One region of the Rhizobium sp. SYY.PMSO genome, then DNA from elsewhere that is predicted to be linked to it. Evidence: predicted binding sites of a transcription regulator. Region 1 holds the regulator's gene; the other holds the start of a gene.
The links. Region 1 encodes LexA, which represses DNA repair genes until DNA is damaged. Its sites were predicted from a motif close to TGTTCNNNNTGTGTTCNG; they were not measured.

Region 1 (6,087 bases):
ACATGGCGCTCTCGGCCGGCATCTTCTATGTCGGCCTGCGCTATCTGTTCAGCCTGTTCCCCGGCGTCGTGCAGGCGTGGCCTACCAAGAAATTCGCGGCATTCGGCGCGCTTGTCACGGTGACGGCCTATTACCTCATTTCCGGTTTCGGCGTGTCGGCGGAGCGCGCTTTCATCATGATGGCGATCATGCTGGTTGCCGTCCTTCTCGACCGGCCATCGCTCAGCCTCCGCAACGTGGCGTTATCCGCCATCGTCATTCTCATCCTTTCGCCGTCGCAGGTGCTCGGCCCGAGCTTCCAGATGTCCTATGCCGCAACCCTGGCGCTGGTGTCCGGCTATTCGCTGTGGAAGCGGCGGCGGCATCGGGAAAGCATTCTCTCGCGGTTCCGCGTGCTGAGCCCGCTGCTGTTTGTTTCGCGCTTCTTTGGCGGCGTGCTGTCGACCTCGTTCATCGGCGGCGCGTCGACGGCCATATTCTCGATCGAGCATTTTCACCGCCTGGCGACATACGGTCTCGCCGCCAATCTTGCGGCCATGCCGGTGGTTTCCTTCATCGTCATGCCGTTTGGCATGGCGGCGATGATGCTCATGCCGCTTGGTCTCGACGGCCCTTTCTGGAACGTCACCGGGGAGGGGCTGGAGCTCGTCATCGTGATTGCCAAAACCGTGGCCGGCTGGGGCGGGGACATCACCTTCGGCCGCCAGCCGGGCTGGCTGATGCCGACATTCATTGTCGGCTTCCTGATCATGAGCATGCTGCGGACCAGGCTTCGCCATTTGGGCTTGGTGCTGTCGCTTTCATCCGTCGGCGCGGCGGCATTCGGCTCCGGCGTGCCGAAGCCGGATCTGATGATCTCCGAAGACGGTGTTCTCGTCGCTCTGCGTCAGGACGCCATACTGGCCACCAACCGCGAACGGCCGCAGGCCTTCATCTTCGAACAATGGCAAAAGGCGCTGGTTGCACCTGAATATCAGCCGCCGACCATTCTTCCTGGCGACAGCCGGCTTCCTCATGTCAGCAAGTCGGATCGCCACCGACGGCTAAGCCGTGAAGAGGAGAGCGCCGTTCGCAAGGCAATGGAAGAGGCTCTTGACCGTACCATGCAGGGAAGCTTCGCCTGCCAGAAAGGCGCATGGTGCGTGGCCATGCTCGAAAACGGCGCCATGCTCGTCACCATCGAAAACGCAGCCTATCTGCCTCCGGCTTGCGATACGGCAAATATCGTCGTGACACCCATCCGGCTGCGGCTGGATCATTGCCGCTCCGGCGCCATGCTCATAACCGGCGCCACATTACGGCAAACCGGTTCCATCGAAATGGCGCTTGCCACCGACAAACCTGTTGTTTCCGCAGCGTTCGAAAACCCCCAACGGCCGTGGACGCGGCATCGAACCTACGATTGGCGCACGGATAAATTCGGCACGCCAGCCAGGCCCGTGCCGACGGTTAGTGATAGCGCCGAATGAGACCGACGAGCTTGCCCTGGACCTTGACGCGATCCGGTCCGAAAATGCGGGTTTCATAGGCCGGATTGGCGGCTTCCAGCGCAATGGAGGCGCCCTTGCGGCGAAAGCGCTTCAGGGTTGCTTCCTCGTCGTCGACAAGAGCGACCACGATATCACCCGGATTGGCTGTCGTTGAATTGCGGATGATGACGGTGTCGCCGTCAAAAATTCCGGCATCGATCATCGAATCGCCCCTGACTTCCAGCGCATAATGCTCGCCGGAGCCGAGCATGTCGGCGGGAACGGTAATGTCGTGCGTGTTGTTCTGGATGGCGGAAATCGGAACGCCGGCAGCGATACGCCCCATGACCGGCACCGAGGCCGAACCGTTGTGATCGTCATTCGCAACCTTCGCCGGCGCGGGGGGAGCGACCGGTTGAGGCTTGCCGAGACTGCCTTCGATGATACTGGGCGAAAAGCCGCGTCGCGGCTGCAGGCTTGGATTATAGGCTTCCGGCAGTTTGATGACCTCCAGCGCTCTTGCTCTATTCGGCAGGCGGCGGATGAAACCGCGCTCTTCTAGAGCCGTGATCAGGCGGTGAATGCCGGACTTGGATGCCAGATCCAGCGCGTCCTTCATCTCGTCGAAAGACGGCGGGACGCCGGATTCCTTCATGCGTTCGTGAATGAACAAAAGCAGTTCCTGCTGCTTGCGCGTCAACATCGTCTTGGAACCCCAGAATCAAGAAAAGGTCGTGAAACAAATCCAGAACGGACACTATATGTTCCATATGTGTTCCGCAAGTACTTAAATTTCGGTAAAACCTTGTGCGGCCAATTAAATAATTACCACTGTCGAATGAAGCGGCTGAATACCCAAGAGGGGTACATGTGGGCTAACCTGCCGATAAATATGGAAAATGCTGTCACGGCTGCTTCCGCGGCGTTCCAGTTCCATGGTGACGTTGGATTCGTGAATGCACGCGAAATCGCGGCGGATAGACCGGCTGGAAGAGAGAATCAGCTATCCCGTCGCCGGGATTGCCGTCTTCTTTGCCGCCATATCCCAAGGTTCTTGCTTCCATCTTGAATCAGGCGTTGGATGGGCGCAAATCTGCTCTGGCAGGAACACAGGAAAAGCCATGACCTCGTCACCGCATCCGCTGGATCATCTCGTGCTGCCCACCGTCAATATTGCCTTGGCGCGTGAACGCTTGGGCAAGCTCGGTTTCACGGTGGCCCCCGATGCGCGTCATCCTTTCGGCACCGAGAATGCCTGCGTCTTCCTTGCCGACAAGACCTATCTCGAACCTTTGGGCGTGGCCTCCCAGGAGCAGTGCGAGGCGAGCCTCGCGGAGGGCAACGTCTTCGTCGCGCGCGATCAGGCCTACCGCTTTCGTGTGGGTGAGGATGGCTTCTCGGCCGTCGTCTTCGGGTCGGACGATGCTGTTGCCGATGATGAGCGGTTCAAGGCAGCCGCGATCTCGGCCGGGCGGATGCTGGATTTTTCCCGGCCCATGAGAATGCCGGACGGAACGGAAACTGTCGCCGGCTTTCGCCTTGCCTTCGCGGCCGATCTGCGCGCGCCCGATCTTCTCGCCTTCTGCTGCCAGCGCATCAATCCCTTGCCGGCAGACCGCGGCGTGCTGGAGCGTCATGAAAACGGCGTGACCGGAATTGCGCGGGTGGCGCTTTCCGCGCCGAAGCCGGCGGCCTATCGCAGCTTTCTCGAAGAGGTTATCGGCGGCCCGCGCGTATCGGAACATTCCTTCGGATTGACGGTCAAGGCGGCCAATGCGGATCTTGAAATTTTGACGCCGGAAGGAATGGAAGCGTTTTACGATTTGCCGGTCTCCCCGGAAGATCCGGGGCTTCGTGCGCGCGCAATCCTTTTCAAAACGCGCGATCTTTCCGTGACATCGTCGCATTTCGCTGCTAACGGCGTCACCTACACGCGTAAGAACAATCGTATATTGGCGAGGTTTGCGCCCGGACAGGGCGCATTGTTCGCCTTCGAGGAGATAGCATGAGCACGAATTCCGAAGTGACCGTCGGCGAGGGTGCCTCCAAGGTCCTGTTTTCCAACGCCGCCAAGCTGTCGCTGATTGCCGGTCCCTGCCAGATGGAAAGCCGCGACCATGCTTTCATGGTCGCCGGCGTCCTGAAAGAGCTCTGCGGCAAGCTCGGCATCGGCCTCGTCTACAAGTCCTCCTTCGACAAGGCCAACCGTACGTCCTTGTCCGGCAAGCGCGGCATCGGCCTGGAAAAGGCGCTGGAAGTCTTTGCCGATCTCAAGAAGGAGTATGGCTTTCCGGTATTGACCGACATTCATACGGAAGAGCAGTGCGCCATCGTTTCGAAGACGGTCGATATCCTGCAGATTCCGGCCTTCCTGTCGCGTCAGACGGATCTTCTGGTTGCGGCTGCGAAGACCGGTCGTGTCGTCAACGTCAAGAAGGGGCAGTTCCTCGCTCCCTGGGACATGAAGAACGTGCTGGCCAAGCTCAATGACAGCGGCAATCCGAACATCCTCCTGTGCGAGCGTGGCGCCTCCTTCGGCTACAATACCCTCGTCTCCGACATGCGCTCGCTGCCGATCATGGCGGCGATGGGCGCGCCGGTCATCTTCGATGCGACCCATTCGGTACAGCAGCCGGGCGGGCAGGGTGGCTCCACCGGCGGCGACCGCCGATTCGTCGAGACTCTGGCGCGCGCCGCCGTTGCCGTCGGCGTTGCCGGCGTGTTCGTCGAGACGCACGAGGATCCGGATAACGCGCCCTCGGACGGTCCGAACATGGTCTATCTGAAGGACATGCCGCGCCTTCTGGAAAAGCTGCTGGCCTTCGACGCCATCGCCAAGGCCTGAGAAATAACCGACATTCAACAGGCTGACATGAAATTGCGCTACGCGGCCTTCAGGAGTGTCACAGATTGGGCGCGCGGAACAGCATTGTAATTTCCGCGCCTTCGACTAAGACGATTTAAATCGATTTATAAACCAGCGAGCAGGAAGCTATCATGACCGCAATCACCGACATTATCGCCCGCGAGATTCTCGACAGCCGTGGCAACCCGACTGTCGAAGTCGATGTCTACCTCGAAGACGGCAGCATGGGCCGCGCGGCGGTTCCGTCGGGCGCGTCGACCGGCGCGCATGAAGCCGTCGAGCTTCGCGATGGCGGCAAGCGCTACCACGGCAAGGGCGTGGAAAAGGCCGTCGAAGCGGTCAACTCCGAGATCTTCGATGCGATCGGCGGCATGGACGCTGAAAACCAGATCCAGCTCGACAATATCATGATCGAGCTCGACGGCACGCCGAACAAGTCGCGTCTCGGCGCCAACGCCATCCTCGGCGTTTCGCTTGCCGTCGCCAAGGCCGCTGCCCAGAGCGCAAACCTGCCGCTTTACCGCTACGTCGGCGGTGCGCATGCCCGCCTCCTGCCGGTTCCGATGATGAACATCATCAACGGCGGTGCCCATGCCGACAACCCGATCGACTTCCAGGAATTCATGATCCTGCCGATCGGCGCAGACTCCATCCGCGATGCCGTTCGCATGGGTTCTGAAGTCTTCCACGTCCTGAAGAAGGAACTGGCTTCGCAGGGCCATAATACCAACGTCGGCGACGAAGGCGGCTTCGCACCGGGCCTCTCCAGTGCTCCGGCAGCCCTGGATTTCATCATGAAGTCGATTGAGAAAGCCGGCTACAAGCCGGGCGAAGAAATCGCCCTCGGCCTCGATTGCGCCTCGACGGAGTTCTTCAAGGACGGCAAGTACGTGCTGGAAGGCGAAGGCCGCACGCTGGAACCCGGCGCGATGGCCGAATATCTGGCCGAACTTGCCGCCAAGTACCCGATCGTTTCGATCGAGGACGGCATGGCTGAAGACGACTGGGAGGGCTGGAAGACGTTGACTGACCTGATCGGCAAGAAGACCCAGCTGGTCGGCGACGACCTGTTCGTCACCAACTCCGCCCGCCTGCGCGACGGTATCCGCATGGGCGTTGCCAACTCGATCCTCGTCAAGGTCAACCAGATCGGTTCGCTGACAGAAACCCTCGATGCGGTCGAAACCGCGCACAAGGCCAATTACACGGCTGTGATGTCGCACCGCTCCGGCGAAACGGAAGACTCCACGATCGCCGATCTCGCCGTCGCCACCAACTGCGGACAGATCAAGACCGGCTCGCTGTCGCGCTCCGACCGTCTTGCCAAGTACAACCAGCTCATCCGTATCGAGGAAGCGCTCGGCCCGCAGGCGAAATATGCCGGCCGCTCCATCCTGCGCAGCTGATGTTCGATGCGCAGGACCCGTTCGGGCTTGCGGCCATATCATCCGTTGAAATCGAACCGCGCCCTCGGGCGCGGTTTTTTGTTGCCTTGCGCAGTTAGAGTCAACGGACGGTTAATCTCTGCCGGTTAGATTGGCTGTAGGTGTTTGATTTGACGCGATCTTCTTCGAAGGCGGCATCGGCTTTGAAGTAAGGTTGCCTAAGCCGGGATGTTTCGAGCGAGCATGTGGACAAAGTATCATAAGAAGAGAAGGTTCGGCCGTTTCGTTCTTCCCGCCATTACCATCGCTTTTGTGAGTTACTTCGGTTATCATTGTATCCATGGTGACTACGGCCTGAAGGCGACCG
Region 2 (6,087 bases), 1.3 Mb from region 1:
CCCGTTCGAGCATCGCCCGGCCATCGGCGAATTCCGTCGCCGGGTCCACCTCGCCGGCATTTGCCTCGATGCGGGCGCGCGACAGGGTGAAGCCGGGCATGGTGTCGACGGGCGTCATCTTCAATCCGGTCAGCACCTGATGAAGCTGGGCGGCGCATTTGTTGCCGCCATGGCCGCCATAGGTGACGATCATGGCCGGTTTGCCGCTCCACTCCCGATAGAGATGATCGAGCGCATTCTTCAATACGGCCGGGTAGCCCCAATTATATTGCGGGCTGACGAAAACAATGGCGTCGCCGCTGGCGATCTTTTCGCTCCAGGCCCTGGTGAGGCCGGTGCGATAATCGCCCGTTGCCGGGATGCTCGGCTCTCCATCCATCGGCAAGGGCCAATCGCGGAGATCGACAATCTCGAATTCGGACGGCAGCAGCTCGCGACCGACCGAAGCCACCCATTCGGCGACCACGGGGCATATGCGGTTCGGCCTGACACTGCCGACGATGACGAGGATTCTGGATGGCATAGGCATGGCGCCTTCTCCAATTATGTGTATAATACACTTAACTGAAGAGGACAGGATCTGTAAAGGTGCAAAATACACATATTCTCGATGAGCTGGCCGGCGGCCTGCTCGATATCGTCAATTTCCTGAATGCGCCGCAGCGCGACGAAGCTCTCCTGCGCGCAGCGGGCGTGCAGCTCGACCGCGCCCTGTTTCCATTGCTCGCGAGGCTGGGCATGCAAGGACCGCTCGGCGTTGCCGAGCTCTCCGAACAGGTAGGGCGCGATTATACCACGGTCAGCCGCCAGCTGGCGCGGCTGGAGAGCCTCGGGTTCGTCACCCGCAACCCCGATATCGAAGATCGGCGCCGGTCGATCGCTCAGATTACCGACGAAGGCGGCATATGCTTCAGGGCCGTGCGCGAGGCACGCAGGCGGGCCTTGACGCAGGCGCTTGCCGATTGGACCGATGACGACCGGCAATCCCTTACGCGGCTCGTTCGCCGCTTCGCCGATGCGCTGGGCGAGCTGCCATTGCCGGAGAATGACCAAGCGGGCTAACGCTAGGATTGCGCTGCGCGACATGATAGGCATCGCTCATCGATTACGCGGAATGATGGCGAACACCCCACGAGGCGCGATTATCCAGAAACTCGTCAACTATCGCTCCCAGCTCGTCATCGTCGGCGACACCTCGCGATGGGTCGAAAGCAGCAATGCATTGTGCGATTTCGTCTATGAATCGAACAAGGGATGCGAGGTCTGTTTTCTGCCGTATATGGATGGCCTGGCCGAGCGTCTTCAGCCGACCGTCCAGAGCTGGATTTAAAGGTATGCCTTCATGGAACCCACATTCTCTCCGCCGCAACTGGAAACAGAACGGCTTATCCTGACGGGCCATACGCTCGATGACTTCGCTCCGCTTGCCGCCATGTGGAGCGACCCGTTGGTGGTGAAGCATATTTTCGGCAACGTCGTCTCCACTTCAAGAGAGTCATGGATGCGGATGCTGTCCTATCATGGTCTTTGGCCGCTGCTCGGATATGGCTACTGGGCAATCCGCGAGAAATCGTCCGGCAGCTATGTCGGCGATCTCGGCTTTGCCGATTTCCATCGGCTCACGGATCCGCCGATCAAAGGCATTCCGGAAGCCGGCTGGACGCTGGCGGCATGGGCGCATGGCAAGGGCTTTGCCACCGAAGCGCTGGCCGCCGCCATTGCCTGGCTGGACGATCAGCCTCGATTCGACCGCAGTGTCTGCCTGATCTCGCCGGGCAATGCGGCCTCGATCCGCGTTGCCGAAAAGGCCGGCTATCGCGATCCGATGCCGGTCCGCTTCAACGATAAGGACACATTGCTGTTTTCCCGCGCCCGTCAGGCGCCGAAAGAATAGGTCGCGGGGGCCGGCGCCGTTGACGGCGTTCGGCTTAAAACGCCAGCGATTGCTGCACCGGTTTCGGCGGCGCCAGCTGGACGCCTTCCAGTTCCAACATGCGCGCCTTCGCATTCGAGCCGCCGGGCGCCGAAAAGCCGCCGATCTTGCCGCCCGCCGCCAGCACGCGATGGCAGGGGATGATCAATGCCACCGGATTTTTTGCCATGGCCTGACCGACATCGCGCGCGGCTTCAGGCCCTGCGCCAAGCTGCTTGGCCAGAGTTCCATAGGTCGTGGTGTGGCCCCAGCCGACCTGCCGGGCGGCATCGTAGATCTGCCTGAAGAAATCATCCTGCTCGCCAAGGTCGAGCGTGACGCCGGAAAAATCGATTTCCTCGCCAGCGAAATAGCGCTTCACCTGGGCGATCACGTCCGCGACCGCCGCGGTCGGCGAGGTGGGCTGCGCATTCGGCAGCCGGCGCAGAAGCAGGCGCTCGGTCGCTCCCGCGTCGTTGGTCGGCAATTGAAAGCGCAGGACTCCGACATCGCTCCAGGCGATGCCGCAGAAGCCGCCGGCGGTTTCGAAGATCGAATAATTCTGCCTTGTCTCGTTCATGACGAAAGCTCCCGTGTTTCCACTTGTCATGAAAATCGTCCCGGAAAGCGTCGGATTCAACCCGATTCTTGCGAAGATCGAAACTTGCCACCGTCTTTGCCACGATAAAATCGAGCAACGAGGGCGGCAAGCACCCTATCAATATCCGCCGCCCGACGGAGGAGAGTTTTGCGTCGTGCCGCTGCCGGAGCCACCGGAGGTCGTGCAGGAGGCGACAGCAAAGCCGGTAAGAGCGAGAAAAGCGGCCGAAAAGAAGATCTTGACGCACATGATGGTCGTTCCTTTTGAAAGAGATGCGACGAAACCCCGGCATGGCGTGAACAGACCGGGCCGGCCTTTTATTCGGCCGCGCCTCTCTAAATGAGGATTGCCGCCCGCGGTCGTGCCCAATCCGACCAATGTTCTTGTTTTGTTCTTGATATGGCTATCATCGGATCGTATGATGTCGGCATGGGGAAAATGGAAGGAGGCAGAGCGTGTAAGCTTTGAAGCGATCCATGAAGAACAACAGGCAACTCTCACTCAATCTCGGAGACGGAGGGCGCAGACAGACATCGCTGCCCTCGGAACAGGAGCCAGCCAATGGGCTCTATTTTGCTATCCTGCCCGATCAGGAGACGGCCGCGCGCAGTTTTGAACTCGCCGGAACGTTTCGCCGCCAATACGGCTTTTCAACGAAGCCGCGGCGCAAGGATCTGTTCCATATCACTCTCTATCGAATGCAGATCGATCCGATGCGCGAATTGCCCGAAGACGTGGCGTTTGCGGCAATGGAGGCAGCGTCGACGATTAGAAAGCGATCGTTTCCAGTCCTGTTCGATCGGGTTGTGAGCTTCGGCAATAGAGACAATCGGCCGCTTGTCTTATGGAACAAGGATGGAAACGCGGAATTGAAAGCGCTTCATCGCGAACTGGATGAAGCCATCGAACTGACAGGCTTCAAGAGAGGCCGCGAAAAGCCGGTCGAGCCGCATATGACGCTGCTTTATCAGGGCCATCTCATTCCGGACATCCTGCTCGAAGAGCCCGTTTCGTGGACCGCCAGAGATTTCGTGCTGATCAACAGCCTGTACGGCAAGGCAACTCACGACCATCTTTGCTATTGGCCGCTGCACGACTGAGCGGCGCATTCACGCCTTCGGCTGATCGCCAGCCATCACCGCCGCCACGGCATCATCGACGCTGAAGCTGCAGCGGCTGTCGATGCCGGCAACGCCGGCGGCCGTCATAAGGTCGCGAACGCGGTCATGCACGCGGGCGAACTGGACGTGCAGACCGGCGCGCTGCGTGGCGCTATCGAATTCCATCAGGGCGTCCATCGCCGTGCTGTCGATGTCGGAGCTTTCCTCCAGGCTGAGGATGACGGCGCGCAGACCGGCTTCGTCGCGGCTGCCCGAGAGGATCTCGCCGAAGATCGTATCGGCATTGCCGAAGAACAGGGTCTCGCCGGGGCGCCAGATAGCGATGCCCGGTATCTCGCGGGCATTGTCATGTCTGGCGATATCGACGAAGTCGTGGCCGTCGTCGAGGCGGCCCAGGCGGGCGACATGCGGGGACGCCAGACGATGCATCATGGCGGCGAGCGAGAGCGCGATCGCCAGCAGCATGCCGTTGAGCACGCCGAAGGCCAGCACGCCGACGGCAGCGCCCAGCGCCACATAGAAATCGCGGTGCAGGCGGCGCAGACGCAGGATCGGGCCGGGATCGAGCGCATGGCTGAGGGCCGCGATGACGACAGCGGCCAGCACCGGCTCGGGCAGAAGCGCCACCAGCGGACCGGCACAGGCAATCAGGATCGCGAGGCCGATGGCGGCAAGGACGGTGGTGGCCCGCGTCTTCGCCCCCGCCGCCTCGCTGGCAAAACCGGCGGAAAAGCCCGCGCCGACCGGCATGCCCTGAACGACGGCGCTGGCGATATTGGCGGCACCGAGCGCGCCGAGTTCGCGGTTGACCTCCAGCGTTTCTCCGTAGCGCAGCGCCAAGGCCCGCATCGTTCCCCAGGATTCGGCAAAGAGGATGAGCACGAGCGGCACTGTGAACTGCACCAGACGCGAATAGGCGGTCCAGTCGGCATCCGGCAGCGACGGCCATTGCGGCAGGATCTCGATTGCGCCGACCAGCTTCACCCCATGGCTTTCAAGGCCGAACAGATAGGAGGAAAAGATGCCGGCGGCGAGTACGAGGAAGGCGCCGGGAACGCCCGGCAATCGCTTCAGCAGCAGCAAAGCCGCCAAAGCGATGATGCCGACGGCGACGCTGATCGGATTCCACTGCAAAACCGCGCCAAACAGCGCGGCCGCGTAAGCCAGGATATTCGAGCCCTGCGCAGGCACGCCGACGAGGATCGGAAGCTGATGCAAGATGATGGTGATCGCCAGACCCAGCGCGAAGCCACGCAGCACGGGCCGCGAGATGAAGCCGGTGATGCCGCCGAGGCGCAATGCGCCGGCGACGACGAAAAGGATGCCCGCGAGCGCGACGGCAACCGTGGCAAGCCCCGCCTTGACGGTGGCATCGCCCGGCACGACAGCCAATGTCGCGGCAAGAATGGCGGCCGACGAGGATGTCGGAGAGACGATGGCGAAGCGGCTGCGGCCGAATATGGCGTAGACCAGGCATCCGGCGATGCCGGCGAGAATGGCGCGGTGCGGCGGCAGACCGGCAATCCCTGCGTAAGCGACCGCTTCCGGCAGCATCAGCCCGGCAACCGATATGCCCGCGACCAGATCCGCCCTGTCCACCACGAACCAACTGCCCAGCTTCGCCATCGATCACCGACCGTACGTGTGGCCCATCCGCTTATGGATAGAGATTCGCCACCGGGCTGCAACAGGAAAATGCCGATTGGAAATCGGCCCTACGCCGCGGCATCCGCGCCTTCACGCAGCGGGCAGCTTCGTCCGATGACATCGGTGACGAAGTCCATCACCGCGCGAATGGCCGGCGAGCGGCGCAGATCCGGATAGGTCACGAGCCAGAGATCGCGCACGGGTGGCGGGACCGGCACCGGCAGGCGTGTCAACCCTGCCTCGCCATCGCCCAGAAAGGCCGGAAGCGCCACGACGCCGAGACCGGCGCGGGCAGCCTCGAGCTGACCGAAAACATCGGTGGCGCGAAACACGATCGGCCGGCCGTCGAGGAGGTTGCGCAGCCAGGTCTGCTGCGTCAGATGCTCCATGGCCGCATCGTAGCCGATGAAGGTCCAATCCTTCTCGGGCATTTGCGCCACGGCCGGGATGGCATAGAGGCCGAAGCGCATGACGCCGATGCGCCGCACCAGCAGATCGCTCTCTTCCGGCCGCGTCATGCGCACGGCTATGTCGGCCTCGCCGTAGTTCAGCGCGGCCCGGCGGGTGACGCCCGCGATGGTCAGGGTGATATCCGGATGCTCCGCGCGAAACAGCGCCGCTTTCTGGGCGAGAAGATGCGCGGCGATCGAGGGCGGCGCGCTGACCTTGACGGCAGCCGAAAGCCCGGCGACGGCGCTCTTCGAATAGCGCCTGATCGCCTCGACATTCTCCTCCATCCCCGTCACCAGTTCGGCAATGGCGCGGCCGTCCGCCGTCAGAGGCGAGGTGCGCGGCCGCCGGTCGAT

Region 2: the regulator LexA is predicted to act here: its motif matches at 2,892-2,909, upstream of ACJJVH_RS17800 (2'-5' RNA ligase family protein).

What each region holds. Positions count from the first base shown of each region.
Region 1 is NZ_CP177349.1:1,227,810-1,233,896, forward strand. It holds gene ACJJVH_RS05970 (ComEC/Rec2 family competence protein) at 1-1,469, shown strand, start outside; gene lexA (transcriptional repressor LexA) at 1,450-2,172, opposite strand; gene ACJJVH_RS05980 (VOC family protein) at 2,591-3,478, shown strand; gene kdsA (3-deoxy-8-phosphooctulonate synthase) at 3,475-4,314, shown strand; gene eno (phosphopyruvate hydratase) at 4,467-5,741, shown strand; gene ACJJVH_RS05995 (FtsB family cell division protein) at 5,964-6,087, shown strand, end outside.
Region 2 is NZ_CP177349.1:3,674,977-3,681,063, reverse strand. It holds gene ACJJVH_RS17830 (NAD(P)H-dependent oxidoreductase) at 1-529, opposite strand, end outside; gene ACJJVH_RS17825 (MarR family winged helix-turn-helix transcriptional regulator) at 589-1,062, shown strand; gene ACJJVH_RS17820 (DUF4180 domain-containing protein) at 1,115-1,330, shown strand; gene ACJJVH_RS17815 (GNAT family N-acetyltransferase) at 1,343-1,894, shown strand; gene ACJJVH_RS17810 (methylated-DNA--[protein]-cysteine S-methyltransferase) at 1,929-2,492, opposite strand; gene ACJJVH_RS17805 (hypothetical protein) at 2,506-2,856, shown strand; gene ACJJVH_RS17800 (2'-5' RNA ligase family protein) at 2,990-3,613, shown strand; gene ACJJVH_RS17795 (SulP family inorganic anion transporter) at 3,623-5,260, opposite strand; gene ACJJVH_RS17790 (LysR family transcriptional regulator) at 5,350-6,087, opposite strand, start outside.